DNA from 4 places in the Psychromonas saccharinae genome. Region 1 is predicted to be linked to each of the others. Evidence: predicted binding sites of a transcription regulator. Region 1 holds the regulator's gene; each other region holds the start of a gene.
What was found. The regulator sigma-54, encoded in region 1, starts transcription at its own class of promoters, with help from an activator protein. The targets are predictions, from matches to a motif close to GTTGGCACGNNNNTNGNNT.

Region 2: the regulator sigma-54 is predicted to act here: its motif matches at 2,013-2,031, upstream of ACR30L_RS19145 (BON domain-containing protein).
Region 3: the regulator sigma-54 is predicted to act here: its motif matches at 1,734-1,752, upstream of ACR30L_RS10735 (PEP-CTERM sorting domain-containing protein).
Region 4: the regulator sigma-54 is predicted to act here: its motif matches at 1,610-1,628, upstream of ACR30L_RS06085 (flagellar basal body rod protein FlgF).

What each region holds. Positions count from the first base shown of each region.
Region 1 is NZ_CP195153.1:3,189,173-3,192,375, forward strand. Features, by position in the region: gene lptA (lipopolysaccharide transport periplasmic protein LptA) at 1-365, shown strand, start outside; gene lptB (LPS export ABC transporter ATP-binding protein) at 371-1,096, shown strand; gene ACR30L_RS14295 (RNA polymerase factor sigma-54) at 1,133-2,578, shown strand; gene ptsN (PTS IIA-like nitrogen regulatory protein PtsN) at 2,796-3,203, shown strand, end outside.
Region 2 is NZ_CP195153.1:4,288,095-4,291,297, forward strand. Features, by position in the region: gene ACR30L_RS19135 (adenosine deaminase family protein) at 1-521, shown strand, start outside; gene ACR30L_RS19140 (NCS2 family permease) at 532-1,860, shown strand; gene ACR30L_RS19145 (BON domain-containing protein) at 2,086-2,643, shown strand; gene ACR30L_RS19150 (DUF1328 family protein) at 2,672-2,842, shown strand; partial or broken gene ACR30L_RS19155 (hypothetical protein) at 2,854-3,047, shown strand; gene ACR30L_RS19160 (hemerythrin domain-containing protein) at 3,124-3,203, shown strand, end outside.
Region 3 is NZ_CP195153.1:2,422,201-2,425,403, reverse strand. Features, by position in the region: gene ACR30L_RS10745 (NAD-dependent epimerase) at 1-168, shown strand, start outside; gene ACR30L_RS10740 (PEP-CTERM sorting domain-containing protein) at 284-856, opposite strand; gene ACR30L_RS10735 (PEP-CTERM sorting domain-containing protein) at 1,097-1,669, opposite strand; gene ACR30L_RS10730 (hypothetical protein) at 2,171-2,503, shown strand; gene ACR30L_RS10725 (O-antigen ligase family protein) at 3,040-3,203, shown strand, end outside.
Region 4 is NZ_CP195153.1:1,361,457-1,364,659, reverse strand. Features, by position in the region: gene flgG (flagellar basal-body rod protein FlgG) at 1-737, opposite strand, end outside; gene ACR30L_RS06085 (flagellar basal body rod protein FlgF) at 782-1,528, opposite strand; gene flgE (flagellar hook protein FlgE) at 1,704-3,125, opposite strand; gene ACR30L_RS06075 (flagellar hook assembly protein FlgD) at 3,138-3,203, opposite strand, start outside.

The sequences.
Region 1 (3,203 bases):
CTATCAAAATAACTAGCAACACATTAACCGTTGAACGAGATACAAAAATAAATAGCGAAAAGATGACTGCAGAAGGATTACCTGCCACCTTTTACCAAACGCAAAACGATGGTCGCCCATTAACAGCAAAAGCCAATTATATTAGTTATAATGTTGCGGAGGGGAAAATCACGCTCAGTGGCAGTGCACAAGTTAAACAGCTTGATAGTGAAATTAATGCTTCAAAAATAGTCTATTTTCTTAAAACAAAAGAACTTATTGTAGGCACGGGAGAATCTAATAAAGATCGAGTTAATACTGTTTTTCTCCCTTCTCAATTTGAAAAAACGAAACAAGACACAACTAACTCGAATAAAGAAGAATAAATCAAATGGCTGAATTAATAGCAAAAGGCTTAGTAAAAAGTTATAAAGGTCGTACCGTTGTTAATGGCGTTAGTATTACCGTGAAAACCGGTGAAATTGTAGGATTACTTGGTCCAAATGGAGCAGGTAAAACAACATCTTTTTATATGGTTGTTGGCCTAGTAAAACAAAATGCAGGCACTATTTTTTTAGACCATGAAGATCTTTCTAACCAACCAATGCACATTCGTGCACAAAAAGGGATTGGTTATTTACCGCAAGAAGCATCTATTTTTAGACGTTTAACGGTAACTGAAAATATCATGGGCATTTTACAAATGCGTAAAGAGTTATCACAAGCGGAGCGCCTAGAGAAACTAGAAATGTTACTCGAAGAGTTTCATATAACCCATATACGTAGTAATAAAGGAATGAGTTTATCGGGCGGAGAGCGTCGCCGTGTAGAAATTGCACGAGCATTAGCAACTGAACCCAAATTTATCCTTTTAGATGAACCCTTTGCAGGGGTTGATCCTATTTCAGTTATTGATATTAAAAATATTATTCAACAGCTTAGGGATAGAGGTTTAGGCGTACTAATCACAGATCATAATGTACGTGAAACACTGGATGTTTGCCAACACTCATATATTGTTAGCCATGGTGAAATTATTGCAATTGGAACCCAAGATGAAATCTTAGCAAATGATCAAGTTAAACAGGTTTATTTAGGCAATGAATTCACACTCTAAGCTAACAATGGTTGAATAGGAGGAAAAAATATTTTGATGAAACAAGGGTTACAATTGAAGATGGGTCAGCAACTCGCCATGACTCCTCAATTACAGCAAGCAATTAAATTATTACAACTTTCTACACTCGATTTGCAGCAAGAGATCCAAAATGCGCTCGACGAAAACCCACTACTTGAACAAGATGACAAAACAAGCAGTGAAGAAGCACATAAAGAACAAGACAGTAGTCAAATTGATACTTCGGAAGCAATCACAAAGCAAGAATTTTCTGACGATCTTCCTGCGGAAACTGATTGGGAAGAATCCTATAGCCCAGTTCCAACGACCTCCGTTGCTTCAGGTGGTGCAAGCTATGAAGGTGAAGATACAGTTTATCAAGGTGAATCATCAAATACATTACAAGACCACTTACTGTGGCAAATGGAACTAACACCTTTTTCTGAAACTGATCAACTTATTGCGACTTCTATTATCGACTCGATTGATGAATCAGGTTATTTAACAAGTACGTGTGAATCTATTTTAGAAAGCTTAAGTGTTGATATTGAAGATCTTGAACTTGATGAAATTCAAGTTGTATTAAAACGTATTCAACATTTTGATCCGATTGGTGTTGCAGCCCGTTCCACCCAAGAGTGTTTACAAATTCAACTTCAACATTTAGCCCCCGATACTGAATGGCTAGCCGAAGCGCAAATGGTATTAGAGTGCCATATGGATTTATTGGCAAATCGCGATTACCGCACATTGGCTAGAAAAACAAAATTAAAAGAAGCGCAACTTGCTGAAGTTATGCGTTTAATTCAAAGTTTAGAGCCTCGTCCTGGCAATCAAATTGAAGAATCACATGCACAATATATTGTCCCCGATGTTTACGTAAAAAAAATAGCAGGACAATGGCGTGTTTCATTAAATCCAGACTGTGATCCAAACCTATCGGTCAACACCCAATACGCTAATTTATGTAAAGGTAATATTAGTAAAAGTGATTCACAATTTATTAAGGGCCACTTACAAGAAGCAAAATGGTTTATTAAAAGCTTAGAAAGTCGTAATGAAACACTCTTAAAAGTGTCTAATTGTATTGTTCAACAACAACAAGCCTTTTTTGAATACGGCGATGAAGCAATGAAACCAATGGTATTAAATGATGTTGCCTTTGCAGTAGACATGCACGAATCGACTATTTCTCGTGTAACTACGCAGAAGTTTATGCATACACCAAGAGGTATTTATGAACTTAAATTCTTCTTTTCTAGCCACGTTGCAACAGAAAGTGGTGGTGAATGTTCATCAACAGCTATTCGCGCTTTAATTAAAAAGCTCGTCAGTGCAGAACTAACAACAAAACCTTTAAGTGATAATAAAATAAGTAAATTACTTGAGGAACAAGGTATAAAAGTAGCGCGTCGTACGATTGCAAAATACCGAGAGTCGTTAGGTATCCCACCTTCTAATCAACGAAAACAATTACTCTAACAACTTTAATTCGATGTTCACTTATGTATTAAAAGCGAGGTGAACACGAATAAAATTAAATAATTCAGTGATATCCTAGCGTTATCCATAAAGTTTTCTCTACAGGTTGTTAAATTTTTAATTAATATTAAAAAAATGAGTATTTCTTGATACGTATTTACCTGTAAACTGCTAAACTTTCGCGCTTCTTAATATCGCAGCTAAAGTAGATTAAAATATGAAAATATCGACCCTATTAACTAAAGACTCTGTATTTAGTCAAGTACGTTGTACCAGTAAAAAATCTGCACTCGAAATAATCAGTCATATTGCAGCGGAAAAACTGGATATCGATGCACAGAGACTTTTTAATGATCTCATTAGTCGCGAAAAAATTGGTTCTACGGGCGTAGGCTCGGGTATTGCAATTCCGCACGTAAAAATTGACAGCAGCTTACCTGCGACAGCAGTTTTTATACAATGTGAAACACCTATTGATTATGATTCCTATGACGGTAACAAAGTGGATATACTGTTCGCGATATTCGTTCCTGAAGATCGCTGTCAGGAATATTTAGCAACATTGTCAGAGATCAGTCAAAAGCTCTTAAATAAGACATTTTTAAAGCAATTAAGAACCGCTGAA
Region 2 (3,203 bases), 1.1 Mb from region 1:
GATTAACCGCCCATTGCTCCGAATTCGGCTTGCATTGGCGCAATGTTGAAACCGGTATTGAACTGATTGACTGTGAACGTATTGACCACGGTTATACCATTATTGATAATCCAGAACTTACACAAAAATATGCACAACTCGGCATTCCTTTTACGGTGATCCCATCCAATACACACTACTTGAAGCAATGGCCAGATAAGCAACAATGGCGTACGCAACACCCTATTCGAGCCATGGCAAAGGCGGGATTGAATATTATCCCCTGTACCGATGATTGGCACATTCACGCAACCAACAGTGCAAATTGTTATCGGGTATTGGTCGAAGAATTTGGATTCGATTTAGATAGCCTACGCGTTATCCTCGCTAATACTATCGATGCCTGCTGGGTCCCCCAGATACAAAAAAACCAATGGAAAAGCCTTTGGTTGTCAGAATTTGATCAGCTCCGAAATAGATTAGTAACGGAACCATCCATTAAAGAAGATCATCGAATTAGATATCAAAGAATACACGCTTAGGAGAGAGCATATGAAAACTGAAATACAATCGAGAGGGAACATTGCCCGTTGGTTCAAGTTCCAAGAAAATGGGACAACAATGCGAAAGGAGATCATTGCTGGCTTAACCACTTTTGCGACCATGGCGTATATTATTGCCGTTGTCCCCGGTATGTTATCCAAAGGCGGTTTACCCTTCGATAGTGCATTAACGGTCACCATTTTAATGACCATTATTACCACGGTTGCAATGGCTATTTATACTAACCGCCCCTTTGTACTTGCTCCCGGATTAGGTAGTGTTGCGATTTTCTCGTTTACGCTGCTAGGTAATGATGTCCCGCTCAGCATTGCGGCAGGCATTGTATTTATCAGCGGTTTTTTATTTATGTTAGTTTCATTTTTCGGGGTGCGTGATTTTGTGGTTCGGGTCATCCCACACAGTGTTAAAGTGTCAGTCGGCGTGGGGATTGGCCTATTCATCGCCCTACTTGGGTTTAAGCACGCAGGGATTATCGTTGCCAATGCCAAAAAGAATGTTCTAATATTCGGAGATTTAACTGCAACGACTTCGTTACTCGCTATTTTTGGCTTCTTCCTGGTTTTATTTTTCACGACAAGAAAAATTCAAGGTGGGATTATTCTTTCTATTATTACCACCACATTAATCAGCTTACCCTTAGGTATTTCTCAAGTACCGGACCATTTCTTTAGCCTGCCAGCCAACATAGACAGCATGTTTATGCAACTCGATATTATTGGTGCATTAGATCCAACATACTTGCCATTTCTCTTAGCCTTTTTTATTCCCGACTTTTTCTCAACATTAGGCACCTTACTCGGTGTCGGTGGACAAGCAGGGTATCTCGATAAAGATGGAAATTTACCGGGCATTGAAAAAAACTTCCATGTCGACTCGACCGCAACCACCTTTGGCTCGTTATTCGCTTGCCCAGTGCTCACCACTTATCTAGAAAGCTCTGCTGGCGTTGAAGCGGGTGGCCGCACCGGATTCACTGGAATTGTTACCGCAATATGTTTCCTCGCAACACTCTTTATCGCCCCCATTGCAGGAATGATCCCTAGCGTCGCGACGGCACCGGTACTCATTTATATCGGCATTTCAATGATGGGTTCAATCAAAAAAGTTAACTTTGATGATATTACTGAATACTTCCCTGCCTTTGTTTGTGTGGTCATCAGCATCTTCACCTTCAATGCGGGTAATGGAATTGCTGCTGCGATGTTAGTTTATGGCTTTTTAAAGGTAATCACAGGCCGTTATAAAGAAGATCATTGGTCTGTATATGTGATTGCACTGTTTATGATTTACTATTTCTATATCGTTGCAGGACACTAATCATCAATATCTAAAATGCCTCTTACTTTGAGGCACTTTTCCATTAATCCCACCTCGCTAACTATTACATTATGACACTGTAAAAATTTCATACTTTATCTCATCCTCTTTCTCACCATGCAAAATATACCTTTAAAAACAGCAAGTTAAAAACTGGCACAGTCTTCGCTATAGCTAGATGGATAGATAGACAAATGACATACGTTTCAAATAAAGGAGAAAAATATGAACAGCATGATTACTCGTATCGCACTTCCTACTGTACTACTTGCATCATCAACGGTTGCATTGGCAAACCAACAAACATGGAAAGAAGAATCTCTCGATGCATGGATAGATGGCAAAGCTGAAACGATTTTATTATTTAATCCAGATTTAAATTCCTTCGATATTAATACCCATGTTAACCATGGTGTGATCACCTTAACCGGTGACGTAGATAATCGTATAGAAAAATTACTCGCAAGAGAACTGGTTGAAGATTTGGATGGTGTTGAAGCTGTCGATAACCAACTAACTATTTTAAACACCCCCGTTGAAAAGAATCGTAATAATAAAGCATTAGTTGCTTTAACGGATGCAAAAATCACCACAGTGATTAAAACACGACTATTAATGGAAGACGACATTAGCGGCTTAGATATTAACGTAGACACCAATGAGCATACCGTCGAGTTAACTGGCGAAGTTGCTTCTGTTAAACAACATGATTTAGCAATGAACATCGCACGTAATACGCAAGATGTGAAACATGTGATTAATAATCTAGAAGTCATCCAATAAATACAGCTTATAGAAAAGGAGAAACATTATGCTTCGCTGGGTACTTATTTTTTTAGCCATTGCATTAATTTCAGCAATATTCGGATTTGGTGGTATCGCAGGTGCTGCAGCAGGTATTGCTAAAATTATTTTTTATCTATTTGTTGTCCTATTCATTATATCGCTCGTGTTAAATATGATGAATAACACTCAAAAATAAGTGGGAATATTATGATTCAATTAAAAAATTGTAAGTCTTTTTTAGCCATTTCAAGCCTAGTTATTTTACTCAGTGCCTGTTCCGAAGGCCCAGCAGAAAAAGCAGGTGAAAAATAGATGATGCATCTACCGATGTACAAAATAGCATTGAAGATGCCTGTGAAAATGTAAAGGACACCCTGAATGCCGAAGATAAAGATTGTTAACCTCTGCCATTCGCTTTACTGAAAATGATGTCTCCCATCATTTTCACCTTTACTCACTTCGTACAAGGAATAAATTATGAATAATATTTTTGATACATTACGCGAAAGCCATGAAAAACAACGTTTATTATTGGATACATTAGTTTCAACAACCGG
Region 3 (3,203 bases), 770 kb from region 1:
AAAATAGCCGACAAAGAATACTTTCCAATGCAAGCAGGTGATGTGCCAGCAACCTATGCTGATATAGATAGTTTACAGAAAGAGGTTGGATTTAAACCTGCAACGGACATTGATTATGGTATGCAGCAATTTGTCGATTGGTTTAAAGGATATTACAAGATTAAGTAAGTGTTGTCGGTTTTTTTTACGCAGTGTTTTGTAAATAAATAAGTTTCACATAAGTAAAAACGGCTTCGAAAGAAGCCGTTTTAGTATAAGTTATCTTATAATGATGATTGTTGTCTTAAACGTTAGTGTTTTTACGACGACGAACACCAAATGCAACAAGACCAAGACCTAATGCAATAACCATGCTTGGCTCAGGAACTGAAGTTGCTGTACCAGACCAAGCTACACCAGTTGCTAAACCACCGTTATTATCAACATAAAATGTTAGATAATCACCAGCGGTAATATAAGCACTGCTTAATAGAGTTGTGATATCTGTGTAAGTAGTCCATGCGTCTGTGATAGACGTTGTTGTTGAATCAAAAATAACGTCAGTACCAATAGTGATAACTAGATTGTCATCATAGCTAACGAATAATGAATCAATAGAGTAATCGCTACCAGTTGCGCTGAAGTCATATTCATAAATGGAGTATTCTGCACCTGATACATACCATGCGTTACCATCTTGAATCCAAGATGCACCATCAGTAGGCTCAACATAAGTATAAAAGTCTTGATCAGTTAAATCACAACTTGAACTAGTACATACGTCATCTAAACCAGATGTGAAACTGATAGTAGAAGCAAAAGTAGAAGCAGAAGTAAGTAGTAATGCAGCTGTAGCTGCTGTTTTGAATAAATTCATTAAGTTCTCCAAAAAAATCCGTTTAATAAAATAAATGATGAGTAATAATAATTACCATGGAGAATAATAAGCATAATGCGTGCCGGTTTTTCAAGTGATTGTTTTATATGGCTTATGTTTATATTGCAATATGAATTTGATTCGAAGTGTTAAAAATTCCGACATTAAATGTTATTAAATTAGAAAGTTTTAAACGGCCTAAAAAATAAGCCGTTTTAATGTTAAAAACGGTAATTTGTCTTATGCATCGTTATTTTTACGACGACGAACACCAAATGCAACGAGACCAAGCCCCAATGCGATAATCATGCTTGGCTCTGGAACTGAAGTTGCAGTACCCGACCATGCAACTCCCGTTGCTAGACCACGGTCATTGTCAACATAAAAAGTCAAATAATCGCCTGCAGAGATAAATGTACTAGTTAATAAGCTAGTTACATCCGTATAAACAGTCCAAGGGTCAATAATACCTACTGTTGTTGAATCAAAAATAACACTAGTACCACTTGTAATAATGACATTGTCATCAAAAGTAATGGATAGTGAATCAATAGAGTAATCAGTGCTAGATGTGCTGAAATCATATTCATAAATTGAATATTCAGCATGTATATTAAACCATGCATTATTATCTTGAATCCAAGATGCACCATCACCAGGAGCTACATAAGTATAGAAGCTTTGATCCGTTAGATCGCAGCCGGTTGTGGTACAAACATCATCCAAACCAGAAGAGAAGCTAATTGTAGATGCAAAAGTTGAAGCTGATGTTAGTAATAATGCTGCTGTTGCCGTTGTTTTTAAAATATTCATATGACTCTCCAAGAAATCCATTTTAGTTTTAGTTGAATGTACAGTATGTGTTGCCATTATGTTAAAGCATGTTACATGCCATTGTTTCAAGTTGTTGTTTTTATATAATTAATTTGTATTTTTTATGAATCAAGTATGAAATGTGTAAGAAAATCTGACAAATAATGATGGGTGGTGGCGAGAATGAATATTTTAAAACATAGCTAGATGATTGATCGAGTTTATTATGAAAAGGACTGTTGTTAGAGATATTTTGAGCGTAACATTATTAGGTTGTGTTTATTTTTAAAACGATTAAGATCTTTTTTATATTGCTTTAGTATTTTTTACTTAGTTGAAGCAATATTCGTTCACTATTTAATGTCTGTTGTGTTGACTTATATCTCAATCTTAAATTAATGTAATGGACAAAGATTTATTATTTAGATAGTGACAAATAAAATTTTTCACAATAAAATAACATTGTAGAGAAATAATTCATATTGTTAGGAGAATAGACGTATGGACATGAAAAAAATAGCAATCGTTGCTTTAGTAGGGGCTTTGCCTTTTACCAGTACATTTGCGACTAACGGTTATTCCTCGAATAACAAAAGTTACTTTTCTTCAAAATCTAACAGTAAAAATTATGTTAGTTCGAAATCTAGTAGCAAATCTAACAGTTACAAAATGACCGGAAAATATGCGACGGTTTATTACTATTCAAATAAAAATAGTGGTAAATCCTATGGCAAAAAAGGTTATAGTAACAAGAAGAATCATGGGCATGGTCCATGGTCATCTGGTGTAGGCTGTGGTTCAGGAAGTGGTGGTCACACTGCTTCAAGAAATTAGCCTTTACTATTTTAGTAGCTATAGAACTATATAAATAGTCGGTTTTCGGACCGGCTATTTTATTTGTAATTGATTATAAATTTTAGACAATAAACATTAATTACAAAAGAATATAAAGACTCTGGACGAGTTGTACTCTTCATAAATAATTAACACAGGATGTGTATGATACTTTATTTTGTTAATTTCCAAGCTTTGTTGATGAACAACGAACAATGTTAAATAAATTAGCCTTTTATTTACTCTGTTTTATCATTTGGTTTGCACCCATTCCTCTTGGCGCCAACCGACCGTGGTCGTGGGGCATAGTTGAGTTTTTAATTTCTTTAAACTCACTTATTCTTTGTGTTAGTCCAAATTTTAAACACTTCTTAGCCAAAGTTAAATTCGTCACTTTTATTTTTAGTATAATATTTTTGGTACAGGTTTGGGTTTTTTTTCAATGGCTTGGGTTTTACTTCCCCGCATATTCTCCCTTGAATACTCTTGATCCAATTCAAACTGAAATAGCTTTGATTAAAGGGTTAAGTTTATGTTTGTTTATCATTAACTTTAGTTTTGTTGTAGATTCCACTAAACGAATCAGGCAACTTTGTTGGGTCATCATTACCGCTGGGTTAACACAAGCTATTTATGCGATCTTTCTACAATACTCTGGTTGGGAATCTAGTCTTTTAGGTTTGAATATTGGAGACAGAGC
Region 4 (3,203 bases), 1.8 Mb from region 1:
TTAGAGTTCATTTCGTAAACACGTTGACTTTCAATTAAGTTAACTAACTCTTCGGTTACATTAACGTTTGATGTTTCTAACATTCCTTGACGTAGAAATCCTAAACCATCAGCTCCTGGTGCGCCCTGAATCGGACCACCACTTGCGCCGGTTTCGGTATATAAATTTTCACCCATTGGCTCTAAACCCGATGGATTAATAAAATCGTTAAGGGTTAATTGCCCGACCACTTGGTTTTCTGCCTGCCCCTTAATACGCACCGAAACTTCACCCTGTGATCCAACCGTAATCGATTGGGCATCATTTGGAATTTGAATTTGAGGCACTAATGGATACCCGGACCCAGGGGTGACAATAATACCTTCTTCATTTAACTGAAATTGGCCATTACGCGTATAACCTGAGCTACCGTCTGGCATTTCAATTTCAAAAAATCCACTACCATCAACCATAATATCTAACGAGTTATTGGTCGTTAATGCATTACCCTGAGAAAAGTTTTTCTGCACCGCCACAACTTTCGAACCAGCGCCTAACATTAAACCGGAAGGTAATTTAGAATTTTCAGTTGCATTGGCACCTGGTTGATTAATATTTTGATAAAGTAAATCTTCAAAAATTGCACGACTTTTCTTAAATCCAACGGTGCTGGCATTGGCAAGGTTATTAGAAATCGTTGCCACATTAGTTTGTTGGGAATCTAACCCTGTTTTACTTATCCATAAAGCGGGATGCATAATTTCTCTCCTAAAATATTAAATACAAATTGCTTAATCATCGATTAAACAACACGCAATAAAGAGTCAGACGCCGAGTCCATCTCTTCCGCTTTTTTCATCATTTTTATCTGCATTTCAAACTGGCGCTGTAAATTAATCATGCTAGTTAGCTCACTACTTAAATTGACGTTGGAAGCTTCCAACAATCCACTTTGTAAGGAGACTTGTTCATCTGCGGCAGGTTCTACACCATCAATACGTCTAAACAATCCGTCTGCACCACGGGTAATATCTCTGATATCCGGATTAGCCATTTTAATTTTTGCGACTTCTTCAAAACCGTCTGCAGGCGCACCTGGAGGTCTGACTTCAATAGTCCCGTCTTTACGAATACTTAATTTTTCTACGGGCAGCGGTACAAAAATAGTCGCCCCCTGTTCATCAACTAGCTCGTTACCTCGATTATCCACCAAAAAACCATCGGTATTGATGTTTAATCCTCCTGCACGGGTCATCGCTTGCCCACCTAGTTGAGAGTCAACTACTAACCATCCATCCCCTTGAATCGCAACATCTAAATCACGTCCAGTCGTCTGCATGGCTCCCCCTTCAAAGTTTTGCCCCGGTTCTTCAGCTAATGCAAACACACGTGTCGGCAAACCTTCGCCATAGGCTTGCATACTTCTCGCTTGCTCAAAACTCGCTTTAAATCCAGTTTTATTTGCATTGGCTAAGTTGTTACCGTGCACAGCTAAGGAATTCATATTCTCTTTAGCACCCGACATTGAGACATAAAGTAAGCGATCCATATATATTCCTTAGCAGATGGAAATCATGTTAGGTAACTAGACGACCATTTTACGACTAAAATACCTTCTATTATTTATATAAAGCAAAGCGTGTGCCAATAAAGAATACTAGAGAAGTTAAAAACAAAAACGCACCAATAAAGGTGCGTTTATAAAAGACTAAGAGAGAAAGTAATTATCTGATTTGCAATATAGTTTGCTGTAATTCATTGTCTATTTCTAATGCACGTGAATTCGCTTGGAAATTCCGTTGCGCTGAAATCAAATCAACTAATTCCGTCGTTAAATTGACGTTCGATTGCTCTAATGCAGCGGAATTAATACGCCCGAATGAACCCGATCCAGCTTCGCCGGCAATCGGCTCACCAGAATCTTGAGAGGCAATCCAATTAGAACCATTTTGTGACAGTCCTTGTTCATTTCTAAAACGCACCACTGATACACGAGATAATGGTTGTGAAGTTCCGTTACTGTAAGTCGCTTTAACTAAACCATCGTCACCAATTTCAACCCCAGTCAAACTACCAACGGTTAAACCATCTTGTTCTAATGCAGTAACCTCAAAGGCCGATGCATATTGTGTTGGCTCAACAAAACTAAGTTTAATAGTCTGTGATCCATCAGCACCGGGATCTAATACCCCCGCACCTGACACTCCTAACGCTTCAAAATCAAGCGTTTGAGGTTGACTTCCCGTATAGGCACCAACGGAATCAAAGGTTAATACACCACCGGTATGGACCACACCATCGGCATCGGTATATTCCGCCCTTTTATCTGCGGCAATAGCTGTCCCATCAGCACCAGGTACAGAGGAATCGGCCAGTCCATCACCATCGGTATCGACTTGGTAGGTTCCCGCCGTTTCTGCATTATTTTCATTATCCCAAGCATCAACTGGTTTACCGTCAATCGTCATAAAGGTAACCCACTGACTTGTTCCGTTAAAAGAAGCATCATTAGGTTTGATATAATAAGTACTTGCGACATGCGCTTCACCCAATGAATCATAAACGGTGACTGATGTTGCATTGTTATAAGTAGCCGGATCATTAGGGTCAAAATTTGCCGGATCCATTGTCGGGTCGCCTGCCGGTAAGTTTAACGTTACATCTACACCAGAAGTCGGCACCGGTGTCCCAGCTGTTTCTGGAATTTGAATAGGTTCGGTTGTACTTAAACTGACCGATGAAGAAGTACCATCCGTATTGACCGGAAAGGCTTGTAAATATCTGCCACTATTATCAACAATAAAATTTTCACTGTTCAATTTAAACGTACCAGAACGGGTATAGCTTAACTCATTTGCCCCTTCACTTGCCGTAGCAAAAAAACCGCTCCCAGTAATCGCAAGATCAAGCGGGTTATCGGTAAACTTCAAACTCCCTTGACTAAACTGTTGGGCCACCGTTGAAACAGATGCACCATCACCCGTTTTGGTATCGCTATTAGAGAAGAGTGAGTTTGCATAAACACTTTCAAACTCTGCTCGAGATTCTTTAAAACCAACGGTATTTACGTTAGCGATGTTATTTGACGTAGCATCCAAATCGGTTTGGGCTGCTGAGATTCCACTTAATGCAACATTAAAAGCCATAATATTTTCCTCTTATATATCTTCTGCAATTTCAATTGCATCTGAAAGTTTAATTCCACCCAAGCCTTGTAGGTTGAG